4 regions of the Paenibacillus sp. M2 genome follow, and region 2 is predicted to be linked to each of the others. Evidence: riboswitches for the same ligand, from Rfam matches in the RefSeq annotation. Region 2 holds a riboswitch; each other region holds the start of a gene.
What was found. A riboswitch is a leader RNA that binds a small molecule or an ion and turns the genes downstream of it on or off. The one in region 2 is predicted to bind cyclic di-AMP.
Positions count from the first base shown of each region.

Region 1 (4,215 bases), 3.3 Mb from region 2:
AAACAAACGTAATGATGTAATACACAGATACCCAAAATGTTTTATGTATGAGTCATTGAATTATTGAATTTTACAAATGTGATTTTGAAAAAGAAGATAGTCGTTATTTCGACATGAAGGGAGATACAGACATGATGCTGTTCGACACACATACACATCTGGATGCACCACAATTCGACGAGGACCGCGAGGACATGATTCAGCGTGCTGTGGATGCAGGAGTTGGTCGCATGATCAACATTGGTTTTAACCGGGAGACAATTCCAACCACAATGAAACTCGCTGAAACATATGACTTTATATATGCAGCTGTAGGGTGGCATCCCGTAGATGCGATCACAATGCAGGACGGCGATTTGGAGTGGATTGCATCTTTATGCAAACATGAAAAAGTGGTTGCGATCGGTGAGATTGGATTGGATTATCATTGGGAGACATCACCAAAAGAAATACAGCATCGCGTATTACGACAACAAATTGCTTTGGCGCGTGAAGTAAACATGCCGATTGTCATCCATAATCGGGATGCACATGAGGATATCATAAGAATTTTGCGTGAAGAGAAAGCGGGTGAAGTTGGTGGTGTGATGCACTCGTTCTCGGGCAGCTGGGAAACAGCCAAAAGTTGTCTCGATATGGGCTTCCATCTCTCCTTCGGAGGACCGATCACATTCAAAAATGCAAAGCAGCCCAAAGAGGTGCTGGAGAAGGTTCCTATGGACCGGTTTTTCATTGAAACAGATGCTCCATATTTGACACCTCACCCTTATCGTGGAAAGCGAAATGAGACAGCGCATGTACGTCTGGTTGCAGAGGCAGCTGCGGAAATTAAAGGCATTTCGGTGGAGGAAATTGCTGCAATAACAACCAAAAATGCCATGGAACGATTTGGAATTCGTTAAAAAAACGAGCAAATGAGGCGAAAAAGGCAGGTAAGAGGAGGTAATTTGCTCTTTGATCCAAATAAATCAAGAATATTACAATATTTTAACCAAATATTCAGAAAAACGTACTTGATCAACGCTTTACAACATGCATCAAAACAGGATATCATCTTTTCAGTGAATTGTTGTGCGGAAAATTGGACAGATGTTCGGGGGATGAACAAAGGGACACTTTCCGATGAAACAACATTACTTTCATGAATCAGTCTCGCTGAGTCTCCGTTAACGGAGAGCGGGGGAACCAATAGGGCTTAAACATCGGTGTATTTGGCCGATGCGCAACGTTCGCTGACCCAAAAGCAGCGAAGGGATCTGCGAAGCCGTATTTGATTTCTTCTTTGGGTCTCGGGGTGAATTCAAGGGCGTCCGCCATGAGCGGGTGACCCAAGATAGGGCGGCTCTCTTTCGCCCGAACCCGACAGCTAACCTCGCAAGCGGAAAAAGAGAGGCAACCTCGTGCATGAATTTCCGATATTCAAAATCATTCGGAAGCCACGAAAGAGTTCCTCTTACACTCTTTCTTTGGCTTTTTTGTTTTTGAATAAAAGAAATATTGTCATCATACGGTAGGTATTCAGGAGGATGACATCATGTTGCGAAGATTGATTCATGGTGCAGAACCGGATTATGTTGGTCCAATCTGTGTTCTGTAGAAAATTTGGTATAGTCACGTCAAAGACATCATGCATTACTTTAGACGGCGAGGCTATGAAGGAGGACGGAGAAGTGGGCACATTCCAACCAGAAGAGACCCATGAGTCACGATCATCCAGTAAGTCTTTCGCGTTGCGGTGGAAGCATGAGAACATGCGTCAAATGGCATTGATCGCGATTTTCTCAATTGCGCTTACAATCATGATCTTGTTAGTCGTTTACGGTCAGGCCGGGAAACAAATTTCACTGGTTATTGATGGCAAAGCTCAGGTGGTAGAGACTCGTACAGGAATGCTTCAGGAAATGCTGGAGGAGCAGTCGATCACAGTCAGCCCTCACGATAAGGTATCCATGTCCATGAACGGGGCAATTACAGATGGAGACCGAATTGTTATTGAGCGGGCCGTTCCAGTTAACATTACGGCAGACGGAGACACCAAGACTCTGTATACAACGGATTCATCGGTAGAAGATGCAATTCAAAAATCAGGTATTCAAGTTGAAAGTAATGATAAAGTGTATCCGGCGCTTGGAACTGCGATCAAAGCGGAGATGAAGATCCGTGTAGTGCGCGTAACAAAGCGTACAGTCGAAGTAGAGCAACCGATCGCTTACAAAGTCATTAAAACGGCTGACCCTAGCTTGTACAAAGGGGATAACCGTGTCGTTGTGAACGGCAAAGAAGGCAAACTTGTGCAGCATATCGAAAAGGTATTTCAGGATGGAGAATTGGTCTCCAAAAAAATGGTCCGCAAATCTGTCGCGAATAATCGTGTAGATAAAGTGATCGCTGTCGGCACCAAAGCAAAACCGGTCGTGAAAGAACCTGAGATTCAGACCGTATCGGCTCAAACTTCAACAACCAAAAAGGCTACAACAACGAACTCGAAGAAAACATCTGCCTCGGGCAGCAAAGTGATTACCGTATCCGGGACTTCTTTTAAATACTCCAAAGTACTTAAAAATGTATCCATGACTGCCTACTCTTCTGAAGAGCCTGGCATTGGAACTAAAACAGCTTCCGGTACTCGTGTAACGGAAGGGCGCACCATTGCGGTTGATCCCAAAGTCATTCCAATTGGCTGGTGGGTATATATCGAAGGTCTGGGATTCCGTCGTGCGGAAGACACAGGCGGTGCGATTAAAGGGAACAAAATTGATGTGTATTATGACAGTGTGAAGCATGCCCTGAATTTTGGACGCAAGAAAGGCAAGACGGTCTACGTGATCGGTCCGGTGAAGCCGGAAGCGAACTAAAATCGTTTTACTTTGAAATGGGAATGCTATAAAATAGTTGCATGAATGATTCATGCGGAATATGCGGCGGAGGAGTCTGAATTCAGTCTCCCCCGCCGTTTGGCAGAGAAGAGGATATTCCTCTTCTTTTTGCGTTAGAAAGGAAGAAATGGAACATGATAAAAGAAGTCATTGTGGTGGAAGGCCGTGATGATACGGTAGCCATCCGTCGGGCCGTGGAAGCCGATACAATAGAAACAGGTGGATCAGCCATCAACCAACGCATTCTGAAGCGGATTGCGCTTGCTCAGGAGAGACGGGGAGTCATTGTACTGACAGATCCGGATCATGCCGGCGAACGCATTCGTAAAATTATTGCGAATAAGGTGCCTGGATGCAAGCATGCTTTCATTCCGGAAGCCGATGCAACGCGCAAAGGGGACATTGGGGTGGAGAATGCCTCACCAGAGGCGATCCGTCATGCTCTGGCGCGCGTACATACATCATACGAAGGTGCTCCGAGTCTGATCGATTGGGAGGACCTGATCGCGGCAGGACTTATCGTGCATCCGCAGGCTGCTGCACGTCGCATGGAGATGGGCAATCTGCTGGGCATCGGTTATTGTAACGGTAAGCAGTTCCACAAACGTCTCAGTGTATTTCAGATTACACGGGAAGAGTTCTCTACAGCATTAGCGCAAATTGAACGTGAAGGATTGTGAGCATATGAAGGACATGGAAGATACGATAGAAATTGCAACGCCCAAGCGAACGAAAGAGATTATTCAAAAACATGGATTCTCATTTAAGAAAAGTCTGGGTCAGAACTTTCTGATCGATCAAAATATACTGAACAAAATCGTTAATGCAGCCGACCTGGACGAGTCCAAGGGCGCACTAGAGATCGGGCCGGGTATTGGAGCCCTTACGGAGCGACTGGCTCGGGTAGCCGGTCCTGTCACAGCCGTAGAGATTGATCAGCGCTTGATCCCAATCCTGGGAGAAGTGATGCAGCCTTATTCGAATGTACGTGTTCATCATGGGGATGTGTTGAAGCTTGATCTGGCTGAGTTGTTTAATACGGATTTTGCATCCGTGGACAAAGTCAGTGTCGTGGCTAACCTGCCTTATTATGTAACGACTCCAATCATGATGAAACTGTTGGAAGAGAAGCTGCCGGTAGACAGTATTGTTGTCATGATCCAAAAAGAAGTGGCTGAACGGATGGCTGCTGCACCAGGATCAAAAGATTACGGCAGTCTAAGCATAGCAGTTCAGTATTACAGTATGCCGGAGCTTGTGTGTATTGTGCCGCCCACGGTCTTCATTCCGCAACCTAATGTGGAATCGGCTGTCATTAAGCTGAAAGTGCGCGAGCAAC
Region 1 is NZ_CP169648.1:31,723-35,937, forward strand. It holds gene ACETMN_RS00145 (TatD family hydrolase) at 132-902, shown strand; cyclic di-AMP (ydaO/yuaA leader) riboswitch at 1,144-1,397, shown strand; gene ACETMN_RS00150 (3D domain-containing protein) at 1,671-2,855, shown strand; gene rnmV (ribonuclease M5) at 3,011-3,556, shown strand; gene rsmA (16S rRNA (adenine(1518)-N(6)/adenine(1519)-N(6))-dimethyltransferase RsmA) at 3,561-4,215, shown strand, end outside.
Region 1: it holds a riboswitch for cyclic di-AMP, as region 2 does, so the genes downstream of both, ACETMN_RS00150 (3D domain-containing protein) here and ACETMN_RS18275 (3D domain-containing protein) in region 2, are expected to answer to the same signal.

Region 2 (4,215 bases):
CAAATATCCAACCATGGCAGAACTTGAAAATGCGAAAATTGGCGTTCAGAAAGGCTCCATTCAGGAAACGATCGGACAGAGTATTCCAGGAGCGAAGCTTACAGCGCTTGATAAAATCTCGGATATTGTGCTTCAACTGCAAACAAAACGCATTGACGCGGCAATCGTTGAAGATACCGTTGCTGCAGGTTATCTGGACGATATTATTGGACTTGCTGCTGCTGTTCCGGACGAAGAGCAAGCAGAAGCGGCAATCGGGATTCGCAAAGGTAATACCGAGCTGCTAGCTGCAGTAAATGGAACACTGGAGCGATTGAAAAGTGAAGATAAAATCAATCAGATGGTGACGGACGCCAGCCTCTTAATGGCGGATAAAGCGAACAAATCACAAAATATTTTCCAAGTGTTCTGGGAGTACAAAAGTTTCTATGCTACAGGTGTAGGATACACACTTCTGTTGTCTGCACTTGGGGTTATCTTCGGGGTAATTATTGGATTGATCATCTGTTTGTTCCGTTTGCATGACGCTGCAATCTTGCGCTGGATCGGTACAGCTTACGTTGAAGTGATCCGTGGCACACCGATGCTGGTACAATTGATGATTATTTACTATGGTTTCTCCTTGAGCTTTGGCATTAACTTCACTGCACTTCAGGCAGGTATCATTACACTTTCAATCAATAGTGGTGCCTATCTGGCGGAGATTTTCCGTGCAGGTATCCAAGGTGTGGATCGTGGTCAGTTGGAGGCAGCGCGCTCATTAGGTATGGGAAGAGGCGCCGCGATGCGTTATATCATATTGCCACAAGCCTTCAAAGCTGTATTACCAGCGATCGGTAATGAATTCATAACTATCATTAAAGAATCCTCCATTATCTCCGTTATCGGTATGGTGGATATTATGTATCAGGCAAGTGTTGTCAAAAACATTACGTACCAAGGATTGAGTCCATTTTTGATTGCAGCAGCCATCTACTTTGTAATGACGTTCATTTTGTCCAAGCTGCTGGGACGACTGGAAAGGAAGTTGAGTGCAAGTGATAGACGTTAGACAATTACACAAATCTTATGGTAATAACGATGTGCTTAAGGGCATAAACGTGACGATTGGCAAAGGTGAGGTTGTCGTGGTCATCGGTCCTTCCGGTTCAGGTAAAAGTACATTCTTGCGTTGTTTGAACCTGCTGGAAAAGCCTACCTCAGGAGAGATTGATTTTGAAGGCGTGTCAATCACGGACCCCAAGCATAACATCAACGCAACTCGGGAAAAAATGGGCATGGTGTTCCAGCACTTCAACCTGTTCCCACACAAAACGGTACAGCAAAACATCACGATCGCTCCGATTAAAGTGAAGAAACAATCCACTCAGGAAGCGGAGAAAATTGCCGCTGATCTGCTTAACACCGTGGGCTTGTACGATAAAAAAGATACATTCCCGAATCAGCTGTCCGGTGGACAGAAGCAGCGGATCGCCATTGCAAGAGCATTGGCCATGCAGCCGCATGTGATGCTGTTTGACGAGCCTACTTCGGCACTGGACCCCGAGATGGTCGGTGAAGTGCTGGATGTCATGAAACGTCTTGCAGAAGGCGGGATGACGATGGTCATCGTAACGCATGAGATGGGTTTTGCACGTGAAGTGGGAGACCGGATCCTGTTCATGGATGGCGGGGTTATTGTGGAAGAGGGAACACCTGATGAGGTGTTTGGAGCACCGAAAAATTCACGCACACGTGATTTTCTTGCGAAAGTACTCTAAATGAAGTGATTAAATAGCGTTACTGACCTCGAGTCGGTGACGCTATTTTTTGTTTGAAAATAATCAAATATAGGATTCGGAAAAGTAACTATTCTGTTACCAAATATATAGGGGACATCTCGCCCAACAGTTTTAGAGTATTCAGTATTCTTACACGTGCTTACACATGTTAAAACCATTTGGTAAGAATTACTACAAGTTCAGGTTACAAAATTGTGATATATTGAACTCTGCCGAAACTTCCGGATAGGGAGTGCGGGGGATGTAACGATGCAGATTGTGCAGGGGGAAGATCTACGGCACACTGCTTGGGGTGAATTAGGGGTACATATCGTTTCAAATGTAATGATGAACCTATAGGGTGGGCTCCTCATCCGAATCCGACAACTAACTTCGCAGGCACAATGAGGGAGGAAGACCATGATTAACAAGAAACGTATAGCCAAAACAGCAGTAGCATTAATGACAACAGCAATGCTCATTCAAGCCGTTCCGGCTCACGCCGATTCAGTTCATGTGGCCAAAGAGGGGGATACCTTCTACACCTTATCGAAACAATACGGAGTAGCAATTAACACGTTAGTTAAAGCAAACAACGACATTTCGCCTTACAACATTTATGGTGGTTTGAAAATTACGATTCCCGGTAAGTCAAACAATGTAGCAGCCGCTGCGGCAGCGGAGAGAAAGACCCAAGCGAAGACTGTTACTACAGCGAGCTTGGACGTTAACGCAGATAACAAAGTTGTTCAAGCCTGGGGTAAAACATTCGATTACAGCAAAGCTGTGAACGTAAAAGCAACGGCATACTCTGCAGATCCGTCTGAAAATGGAGGCTGGGGTGCAGTCGATTATTTCGGAAATGATCTTGAACTGGGCACGATTGCAGTTGATCCAAGTGTAATTCCACTCGGAACCAAAGTACTGGTAACTGGTCATAGCCATCCAGGATTGCCCAAACAGGCTTTTGTAGCCACAGCGCGAGATGTGGGCGGTGCAATCAAAGGTCACCGGATTGATATCTTTATCCCAGGTAGCAAACAGTCTGTAAGCTCATTTGGTTTTCAGGATATTGAGCTGTACATTCTGAAGTAGAGAGAAAATAACATTTAAAATGAATTCAAACAGGGTGTCTGCCAGTCGCTAATTCGCGATTGAACAGCACCCTTTTAATATTCTCATTATTTGGTATCACGGTCATCCTAATCTTTGGCCTTTGGCAATCCCAACATTTCGTCCAAGGTGACCAGTTCATATCCCCGATTACGCAATTCTTCAATGATTTCAGGCAAAGCCTCAACCGTGCCGTTCAGGTTTGATCCTACACCGCCTCCAGCATGTTGCAGAACGATGGAGCCGGGTTTTACAGCAGAAAGAATATTATCTTTCACCTGTTCCTTTGAAAGGCCTTTCCAGTCCAGGGAGTCTACGTTCCAGTTCACAATGCTATAGTGTTGTTTGGCAGACCATCTCAGCTGTTCTTCATTAATGTCTCCATAAGGCGGCCGAATCATCTTGGGCGTATATCCCGCCAAACGTCGAATAATATCCCCGGTATGTAAAATTTGTTTGCGAAAGGCATTCATCGACAGTTTACTGAATTCAGGATGATTGTAGCTGTGATTACCAACCATATGCCCTTCCTTGATGATGCGTTTCACAAGATCCGGATGTTTCTCAGCACGACTACCCACGATGAAGAATGTAGCTCTGACATTGTATTTCTTCAATACATCCAGTACTTGTGGAGTAAACCGTGGATCAGGTACATCATCGAAAGTCAGTGCAACCTTCTTGGTTGAAGGACCATTGGTTTTGAACGTATCGGCATATTTTTGACGTAACTGTCCCAATGTCAGTTGTTCTTCTTCCGCAGAATCCGAACCTGATACTGATTCACTTGGCGGGCTTGAAACTTCCCGCGCTGAAACTGGAGCATGATATCCTCCGAGAAAAATAACGATAACCATCAGCATAATGAGGCGTACGCGCATAATATCGGCCTCCTTTTCCAAAATGACGTTCTCCTTGGTATACCCGGGGGTTCCATAAAATATGCACAGTGTGAGAAGTTTCATTGCCGATTTAGCTCATGACAGCCATAATTCCTCCATATATAACATATAGAAAAGGATAGGTGGATGGGTATGAGTACATATGATTTGAAATCCATACGTTTACAGGTGATTGAAGCAGGAGAAGATAAGGTTTTTCTCGTTACCGGAGGAATGGCGCATATTGGCGCCGTAGCTACGTTCTACGTGGATCATGAGCGCGTCAGCGGGACGACGGTACATATTCCTGGGCATAAGGAACAAGAACTGTGTGAGCGGCTTGCCCGAAAGGCTGCTCTGCAGCTGAAAGTAACTGTTACGGTGATCATGGGTATTCATTTTGATTCCATCACGCGGATGCAGATCGACGAAATCGTGCAGACTGCAGAGAGGTTGATGGA
Region 2 is NZ_CP169648.1:4,073,919-4,078,133, reverse strand. It holds gene ACETMN_RS18285 (ABC transporter substrate-binding protein/permease) at 1-1,051, shown strand, start outside; gene ACETMN_RS18280 (amino acid ABC transporter ATP-binding protein) at 1,038-1,760, shown strand; cyclic di-AMP (ydaO/yuaA leader) riboswitch at 1,982-2,178, shown strand; gene ACETMN_RS18275 (3D domain-containing protein) at 2,181-2,855, shown strand; gene ACETMN_RS18270 (polysaccharide deacetylase family protein) at 2,963-3,754, opposite strand; gene ACETMN_RS18265 (hypothetical protein) at 3,908-4,215, shown strand, end outside.

Region 3 (4,215 bases), 2.4 Mb from region 2:
CAAGAGAATCATTGTCTACTGCGGGCATGGCCCCTTCCCTTGGAGAAGCACATAGTTCCATGAAAGTTCCGCAGAATGCGTCATGGTGGAAGAAATTCCTCGCCTTTGTAGGCCCAGGATACCTCGTTGCCGTAGGTTACATGGACCCCGGGAACTGGGCAACAGATATCGCAGGCGGCTCGCAGTTCGGGTACACCTTGTTATCCGTTATCCTGTTATCGAACCTGATGGCCGTTGTCCTTCAGTCGCTGGCTGGCAAACTCGGTATCGTCACTGGACGGGATCTGGCTCAAGCCTGTCGTGAACGATTCAGCATGCCTGTTGTCGTGATGTTATGGATTCTGTGTGAACTCGCCATTGCAGCTACCGATCTGGCTGAGGTCATAGGTTCTGCTATCGCATTAAAGCTGTTATTTAACATCCCCATGTTATATGGCGTTATTATCACCGCAGTTGATGTACTCCTGATTCTTGTACTGCAAAACAAAGGTTTCCGCGCTTTGGAAACACTCGTCATTGTGCTAATGGCGACCATTGCCCTCTGCTTCGGGATTGACCTCTTCCTGGCGAAACCCGATATGGGCGGTGTTCTCCATGGTTTTGTACCAAATGTTGAGATTTTGCAAAACCCGGCCATGCTCTATATCGCTATTGGTATTATTGGAGCAACTGTGATGCCGCATAATCTGTATCTGCATTCTTCCATTGTGCAGACCCGTCAGATCGAACAGACCCCACAGGGCAAAAAAGAAGCTATTCGGTACTCGACCATGGATTCTACAATCGCGTTGACACTGGCCCTGTTCATCAATGCGGCCATCCTGATTGTATCTGCTGCTGTATTCCACAGTGCTGGTATGACGCAGGTTGCCGAGATCGCAGATGCCTATCATCTGCTGACACCTCTATTGGGTACTACGGTTGCAAGTACTCTGTTCGGTGTGGCGCTGCTAGCATCAGGTCAGAACTCTACCCTTACAGGTACACTCGCTGGGCAGATCGTTATGGAAGGTTTCCTGAACATTCGAATTCCGGCTTGGCTGCGCAGACTGGTCACACGTCTGATCGCCATCATCCCGGCGGTAATTGTGACAGCCATTGCAGGAGAACATGGCACAGAAGAACTGCTCATTTTGAGCCAGGTCGTGCTGTCGCTTCAACTGCCCTTTGCTGTGATTCCCCTGGTGTTGTTCACAAGTGATAAAAAAAGTATGGGTGCATTTGCCAACAAATTGTGGCTCAAAATCATCTCATGGGTCATTGCCGCGATTATCGTTGTGCTGAATGTATATCTGATCATTCAGACGATTCGGTTATTCTAATCTCGTTCTTATGAACTAAATCCTAAAAAGGCTGATCAACTCCGGTATTCTATACCCAAGTTGATCAGCCTTTATTGTTGCAATACAGCAACATGTTTCCTTTTATAATAAAACTCATACTCCAATAAATAACCATCTGAATCTAATCCTGATTTGGCATCAGTAAGGGCAGGAGTTGATCCAATGAATCCACAGTCCAATCCGCACGTTTGTCATCCGATAGTTCTGGCTGGAATCTTCCGTAACCCTGCATAATTCGAATCGTACGCATGCCCAGCTTCCGAGCAGGTATAATGTCGTTATCGATCCGATCACCGATCATGACGGCTTCCTCCGGTTCACAACCAGCCTGCTTCAAGGCCACAGCGTATAACTCAGGGTCTGGCTTGGACACTCCTTCTTCAGCCGAGCAGGCCAGAACATCAACATACTTCCGCAAGCCGTAGCTCTCCAGTCTCTCTTCCGTTCCAGGACTCTGATTGGCAATAATGCCAATGCGATAATACCGTGACAACTGCTGAAGAACGGAATCCGCTGAAGGAAAAGGACGTTCAAGATCTTTTTGGAATTTCAGCTTGTCCTGAATCTGTTTTTGGTGTCCCTCGTCTTCAACGAATGTGCGAATCGCCACTCTCATAGGCCATTGCTCATATTTCTGGTAACAGTTCGCGAACAGTTCGCGTACCGCCTCAATCTTCACCGGATACCCCAATGCACAGGCTTCGCGGACGAACTGTCCGATAATATCATCAACCGGCTCCCATTCATCCACCAGCGTATCTCCAACATCAAAAAACAACCATTTCAATCCACCTACATCCGGCACACCAATTCCTCCTTGTAAGCATAAAAAAGAAGACTCACCATCACGCATGAGTCTCCTCAAACTTCCGTTTATCGATACATTCAATTATAACAGGCACCTTACACCTGAGCAATCACAAGCTATGGCATTAACCATTGAGGAGAAAGCCAACTTCCCCATTGAGCGAATATACAATCCGGTCTGCGCCCATGCCCCGATAGATGCCCTTAGGATGACTCTGCTCCGTAATCACGCACAGGGATTTCGAAGTCCATGAACGACAGATCTGTAAATAACGACAGGTCAGATTCAGGCTGTTCTCGAAAATAAACACGTTACCTACGCTGCCCTGCGGCAAAAACCATTTTTGAGCTGCAGCTGTATTCATGCGAATGACATGTTCTACTCCGATTCTACGGAGTCTGCGCTCTTCCCCTGCACTGTTGGTTAGAACGGCAAACGGCATTTTTTTGTACATCAGCAATTTAATAAATTTGCGTCCTGCTTCATTTGGAGCAGTCACTAAAATCATCTCAGTATCCATCATTCGTTCCTCCCTTGGCGTGAAAAGACAACAAAAAAGAAGCGTGGGGGACCAAGGCCTCCCGAACGCTTCTTAAATAACCCATGGCGAAAACACCATGAACCAGCGTACGGCTTGTTGCCTCTCCCTTTAACGCTTACGAGGTTAGCTGACGGATTCGGGCGCGAGAGTCGCCCTATTTCCGGCTGTCACCGGAAAATTCACCCCATGAATGCCCACTGTCCTGGACAGCGCATTCCGTTGGTTCCCCCGTTTCCCATTCATCAATGAATGGAAACTCAGCGATTAAAACATCGTTCGTATATCTTAAGGTAAGATCGAACGATATTATCGTTTGTTTCGTTTTTCAAGTACAATTTAGTTTAAATTGAAATTACGTTATGAATCATACACCCCCGCCATGACGGTGTAAAGTCCTTACAGATCACCAAATCGGCAGATTTTTGCCAATACTCGTTTATAATAACGCTTACAATAAGGTTATACTCTATCCACCTCTTCAAGGCTATCTAATTCTCACTCTGACGAAAATCACTTCGCAATTCATTCACGTATTCTGCACAACTTGCCTGTTTTGATGCTTTTAACACCACATTAGTTTTGCAATATTTAATTGTAGCCAATATAATAGAAGATATAAGAGTAAATAAATGGAGGCGATTTAGATGACAGTCTACGATTACAAAGTGAATACCCTTCGCGGTCAAGAAGTTGAAATGTCCGACTACCGTGACAAAGTGCTCCTGATTGTGAATACGGCAAGCTCATGCGGCCTTACTCCTCAATTCAAAGGTCTGCAAGAACTGCAAGACAAGTTTCAAGATGCTCCATTTGAAGTTCTTGGTTTCCCAAGCAACCAGTTTGCACAGGAAAAAGGATCTTCCGACGATATTGCCGAGTTCTGTCAGATGAATTATGGCGTAAGCTTCCCAATGTTTGAGAAAATTGATGTGAACGGCTCAAGCGCTCACCCTCTTTTCCAACACCTTAGCACAGAAGCTCCTGGCCTGCTCGGCTCCAAAGCAATCAAATGGAACTTCACCAAATTCCTTGTGGATCAGAACGGACAGGTACTGAAACGTTATGCTCCCAAAACAACACCGGACAAGATTGAAGAAGATATCAAGAACTTACTTCAAAAATAATACACAGGCCACCCGTAGCCGTAAGGTAGAGCACCATTGCCTCGGTAATGGATGGCTTTTTTCCTCAACCCAGATGTCATACTGTTCGAAAAAGACAAAAAAAGAAGCTCTCCAATAACGGAAAGCTTCTTCTTCATCGTTCATATGATGCGGTCGAGAGGACTCGAACCTCCACGGGCATACGCCCACTACCCCCTCAAGATAGCGTGTCTGCCATTCCACCACGACCGCATGTCGTAAATAATCGGCAACAGAATTGATTATACCGGGTTCAGAACTAAAAGTAAAGTATTTTTAAATACTACTTTTTCAGCTAGGCATTTTCATCAAAAATCGCATAATCTCGTCATCTTTACCCATGAACTGCATATTATTAGATTTGATCTCCTCTTTTTCGGT
Region 3 is NZ_CP169648.1:1,627,802-1,632,016, reverse strand. It holds gene ACETMN_RS07320 (Nramp family divalent metal transporter) at 27-1,322, shown strand; gene ACETMN_RS07315 (HAD family hydrolase) at 1,465-2,148, opposite strand; gene ACETMN_RS07310 (hypothetical protein) at 2,276-2,671, opposite strand; cyclic di-AMP (ydaO/yuaA leader) riboswitch at 2,790-2,965, opposite strand; gene ACETMN_RS07305 (glutathione peroxidase) at 3,337-3,816, shown strand; tRNA gene ACETMN_RS07300 (tRNA-Leu) at 3,965-4,047, opposite strand.
Region 3: it holds a riboswitch for cyclic di-AMP, as region 2 does, so the genes downstream of both, ACETMN_RS07310 (hypothetical protein) here and ACETMN_RS18275 (3D domain-containing protein) in region 2, are expected to answer to the same signal.

Region 4 (4,215 bases), 3.4 Mb from region 2:
CCTGGCTGGATGAGGGGTTCACCTCTTATGCAGAAGACAAACTAATGGAGCAGGAATACGGATTGATTCCAAATCTGCCGGTACAATCGGGACTGATTACTTCTCCTTCATCGTTAACACAAGAATCCTGGAAGTTCGATTCACAGAATGAGTATGCAGCCAATGTCTATACACGTGGCAAGCTTGTATTGCTTGGTATCGAACACCAAGTCGGTGCCAAAAAGATGGAACGCATTCTCTCTACCTATGTGAAGAAGTACCGCTTCAAACATCCCACTTCGGCTGATTTTCAGAACGTTGTGGAACAAGTGACCCGCACTTCCTGGTCTGATTATTTTGATCAATATGTCTATGGTAACGGGATGGCTGACTTTGCTGTAGAGAAGATTCGTGTTACGCCCGTACAGAAAGACGGTCAAACATTGTACGAGTCATCCGTGACGATCGCAAAAAAAGGGAGTGATTACAGCGCCGTTCCTGTTCGCATTGCTTTTGAAGACGGGCATATCCTCACCAAGCAATGGAATGGCAAAGAAGATCGCATCACCTATAAATTAACTCACACATCCCCCGTATCCTGGGCCATGACCGATCCCCTGTACTCGATCGTGCTGGAGAACCGCCATATGAACAATTTCCTGAAATCCGGACTGGATGAGCGGGCGAAGTCCCGCTGGAGCATGAGTGTAACCAAACTAATAGAAGCCATATTCGGAGGTCTGTCATGGTGAGGTGGAAACGGTGAAAGCGAAAATACGTGAAGGCTGGTTTCTCGTCCGTCAGCATATGTTCATTGCCGCACTCTTATTTCTCTATCAACTCATTTGGGGATATTTCTTCTATCGAATGGTACAATCGGCGGTCATCCCACTGCTCCTGCGCTATCCAGATGCTGATGCGGGGGAGCTGAGTACACTTTTGTTCAAAATGGAAAGTCAACTTAACCTGTTTACCCATCCGGAGGTTCATCGTTATCTATGGATTCTCGGGGGCATGCTGCTGGTTCGCATGTTGATCAGCCCCCTCATTCAGGCAGGACTGCTCTACTCACTTCAGCACTTTAATTCTACAGAAGAGCGCATCCCCTTTGTCCGCGGAATCAAAAATCTGTGGAAACCGATGCTGCTGCTACACACCGTACGTACATTATTGATCCTTCTGCCCGCCTACTGGCTCATACCGAAGCTCTACTCTATTCTCATGGAAGGTTTTCATTCCCTTCAATTACTTTTGCCTGGTATACCTTATGTTGCTGCCTGGATTGTATATGGCTGGATCATCCACCATGCCATACTCTACATGCAGTTCGGTGTTTCGGCACCAGAAGGAGAAGGCGGGGCTCACGGTACCCTCAAAGCACTCTGGATTGCACTGCGTCATCTCATCGCTGTAATCGGCATTGCACTCCTGCTGGGCGGAGTACACCTGCTCGTCTTTGGGGCATTCACTTCAGCCTCATGGTTATTAACGGGACTTACCGGACTTATACTACAACAGACGTATCCACTTGCCAGATGTCTATTGAATCTGTGGAAAATATGCAGCCATTTCCGATTATGGCAGTCCAAAATATCCAAAGGTGAGAGCAGATAGATTAAAAATTGTTACCATCACAAGTTAAACTCATGGCCTAATATGTACTTATAAATAGGCAAACCTCAACCTTTCCCCGTCAAAGGTCGAGGTTTTTTTTGCTAAATTTGTTGCTAAACGTTGCCAAAGCCGTACTCCTCTGTTACAATAATCGCAGTGAGTTTTTAGTAACAACTTTGTAATCTTTACATTCATATTTGTAACTACTTAAAATTAAATCGTCATTTCTTGATTTCGCAGGTGCATAACTAGCACAGCCAAATTCCTGGCACCTGGGAAGCGGGGGAACCAGTTATGGGTGAATTGATCTTGCTACAGAGGGATCATAGGGGACCTTCAACCGAATCCTTAAGCTAACCTCGCAGGCATTGGAAGGGGAATATCTCTTGTTCAAGAAGAAATTAACCGCAGCTGTACTTAGCATCACATTCGCTTTATCGCTTGGTGCAGGTAGCGCATTCGCAGATTCAAAGATGGACACAGTAATTGATTCAGCAATGGGAACTACATACAAAAGTGGGGGAACAACGCTTAACGGCTTTGACTGCTCCGGATTTACACGGTATGTATTCGACAAGTTGGGTATTGATTTGGCACGCCAATCCAGTTCCCAATTCGACATGGGCGATTCTGTATCCCGCATGGAAATGAGAGCTGGCGATCTGGTGTTCTTTAATACAACAGGTAAAGGCGTATCCCATGTAGGAATCTTTGTAGGGGATGGAAAGTTTGCACACTCCTCTTCTTCCAAAGGCGTTACGATCAGTGCATTGAGTGAAAACTATTGGGCCAATCGTTATGTTGGCGCGAAACGGATTATGAGCACGGACGCATATGAATCACTGGCCCTTGACTAGGGACAAGCTGAGCAACATAATGCTGTAACCATTAACCATACTGGAACGAAGCAAGAAGCATAACAGAACCGCCCGGTACATTCTCCGCAGGAATGTATCCGGCGGTTTTTTTGTGCTTCAATCCTTATTCATGTTGCAAGGTATACTCTGGGTATATCCTGCGACATCAACAGGTTCATTTTGCGTTCGTTCGTCCGTGCCCTTATGATGTTTTTACCCATCCCGTTATAATATAAACGAAATTACCGGAACTTTTGTTTCATTTTTTTTCTGGGGAAGGAAGACTTGCTAAAAGAACATCACTTTTGTAGAGTGGACAAAGAGTTCTGTTTCAAGGAAAGGAGCATGCAAGTGTATGAAGGAAGCCCCTGTGACGTTTCACGTTGTACCCATGCGAGAAGAACATGCGGAGCTCATCTGCAGTTGGCAGTATGATCCGCCTTACAATATCTACAGCTGGCTCCCCTGGGAGCAGATGAAAGCTCTGGAAGTGGAATTCGGAGATGCACAGCTGCGACAGGAGCAATATGCAATCGTCCTGGATCAGAACGATCGTATATGTGGATTTGCTCAATACTTCCCACTTCAAGGGGTAACCCGGATTGGCCTCGGCATGCATCCAGAGCTGTGTGGTCAGGGTCAAGGGACAGCTTTTGTCACGGCCATTGTACAGGAAGCCATTCGCCGAAATCCGAAGAATGAGATCGATCTGGAAGTGCTCACTTGGAATGCTCGTGCCATTCAAGTCTATCTGAAGAGTGGATTTGTCACCCAGGATACATACGAACGACAGACCCCAAGCGGCTTAAAGCCCTTTCACTGTATGGTTTATGAAGGGCCTCGTGATTAGAATCTCTTGCAAAACAACTAAATTTGCGCCTTGTTATGTGATTAGTTCAAAATTTTCCCACAAAATGCTATGATGTCAGTACAGGTTCCGTTATAATGATATGGATAGTTTTAGGTTAGATGATCTTTCATTCTGGAGGGGACATAAGGGATGCACAAATGGATCATGAGCGGAGTATTTTTTGCAGCATGCGCTTTAGCTATTGTTTTAATGTTTACGCTTCCAGGGAAAGAAGAAGTGGCTGAAGAAGCCAAGCCAACCATGCCGGAAGTCACATTGGATGCCGGACAGGCTGAAGCACTGGTCAAAGCCAATTGTATCTCCTGTCACGGGGATCAGCTGCAAGGTGGCGTAGGACCTGCTCTGGCAAACATCGGCAGCCAGGATGATCTGGAGAAGATCTATTCTACGATTGTCAAAGGTAAAGGTGGCATGCCTTCCTTCAAGGGCAAGCTGCAAGATGAAGAGATTGCAAATATCGCCATGTGGCTTTCAGAGAAGAAATAATCTCTGCACACGCATAACAAAGAGGCCCTTAATCCCCTTTTCGGAGAGTAAGAGCCTCTTTGTTATATCAATTATTAAGCCTTTGCCGCATGCTCGTCCAGAAAGGCCTCCACTTCACGTGCGAACGGCATCCCGGACTGGGCGCCGAGCTTCGTCACGGATAACGCGGCCGCACCCATGGCAAAGCCTACGGCCGCGTCCAACGTCTCACCGCGCGCGAGGGCTACCGCCAACGCGCCATTGAAGCAATCGCCAGCGCCGGTCGTATCGACGGCGCTTACGGCGTAGCCGGGCGCACGGCATGCGCCGGCACGCCCTGCCTGTACGCGGCCACCAGGCGCTGCCGCGTACACAGCCCCCTCGGGGCCGAGCGTCGTGACGACAGCGGCCCCGAGGGATGCGGCGAGC
Region 4 is NZ_CP169648.1:107,659-111,873, reverse strand. It holds gene ACETMN_RS00540 (M1 family metallopeptidase) at 1-731, shown strand, start outside; gene ACETMN_RS00535 (hypothetical protein) at 742-1,593, shown strand; cyclic di-AMP (ydaO/yuaA leader) riboswitch at 1,839-1,976, shown strand; gene ACETMN_RS00530 (C40 family peptidase) at 1,980-2,450, shown strand; gene ACETMN_RS00525 (GNAT family N-acetyltransferase) at 2,806-3,300, shown strand; gene ACETMN_RS00520 (c-type cytochrome) at 3,451-3,807, shown strand; gene rbsK (ribokinase) at 3,882-4,215, opposite strand, start outside.
Region 4: it holds a riboswitch for cyclic di-AMP, as region 2 does, so the genes downstream of both, ACETMN_RS00530 (C40 family peptidase) here and ACETMN_RS18275 (3D domain-containing protein) in region 2, are expected to answer to the same signal.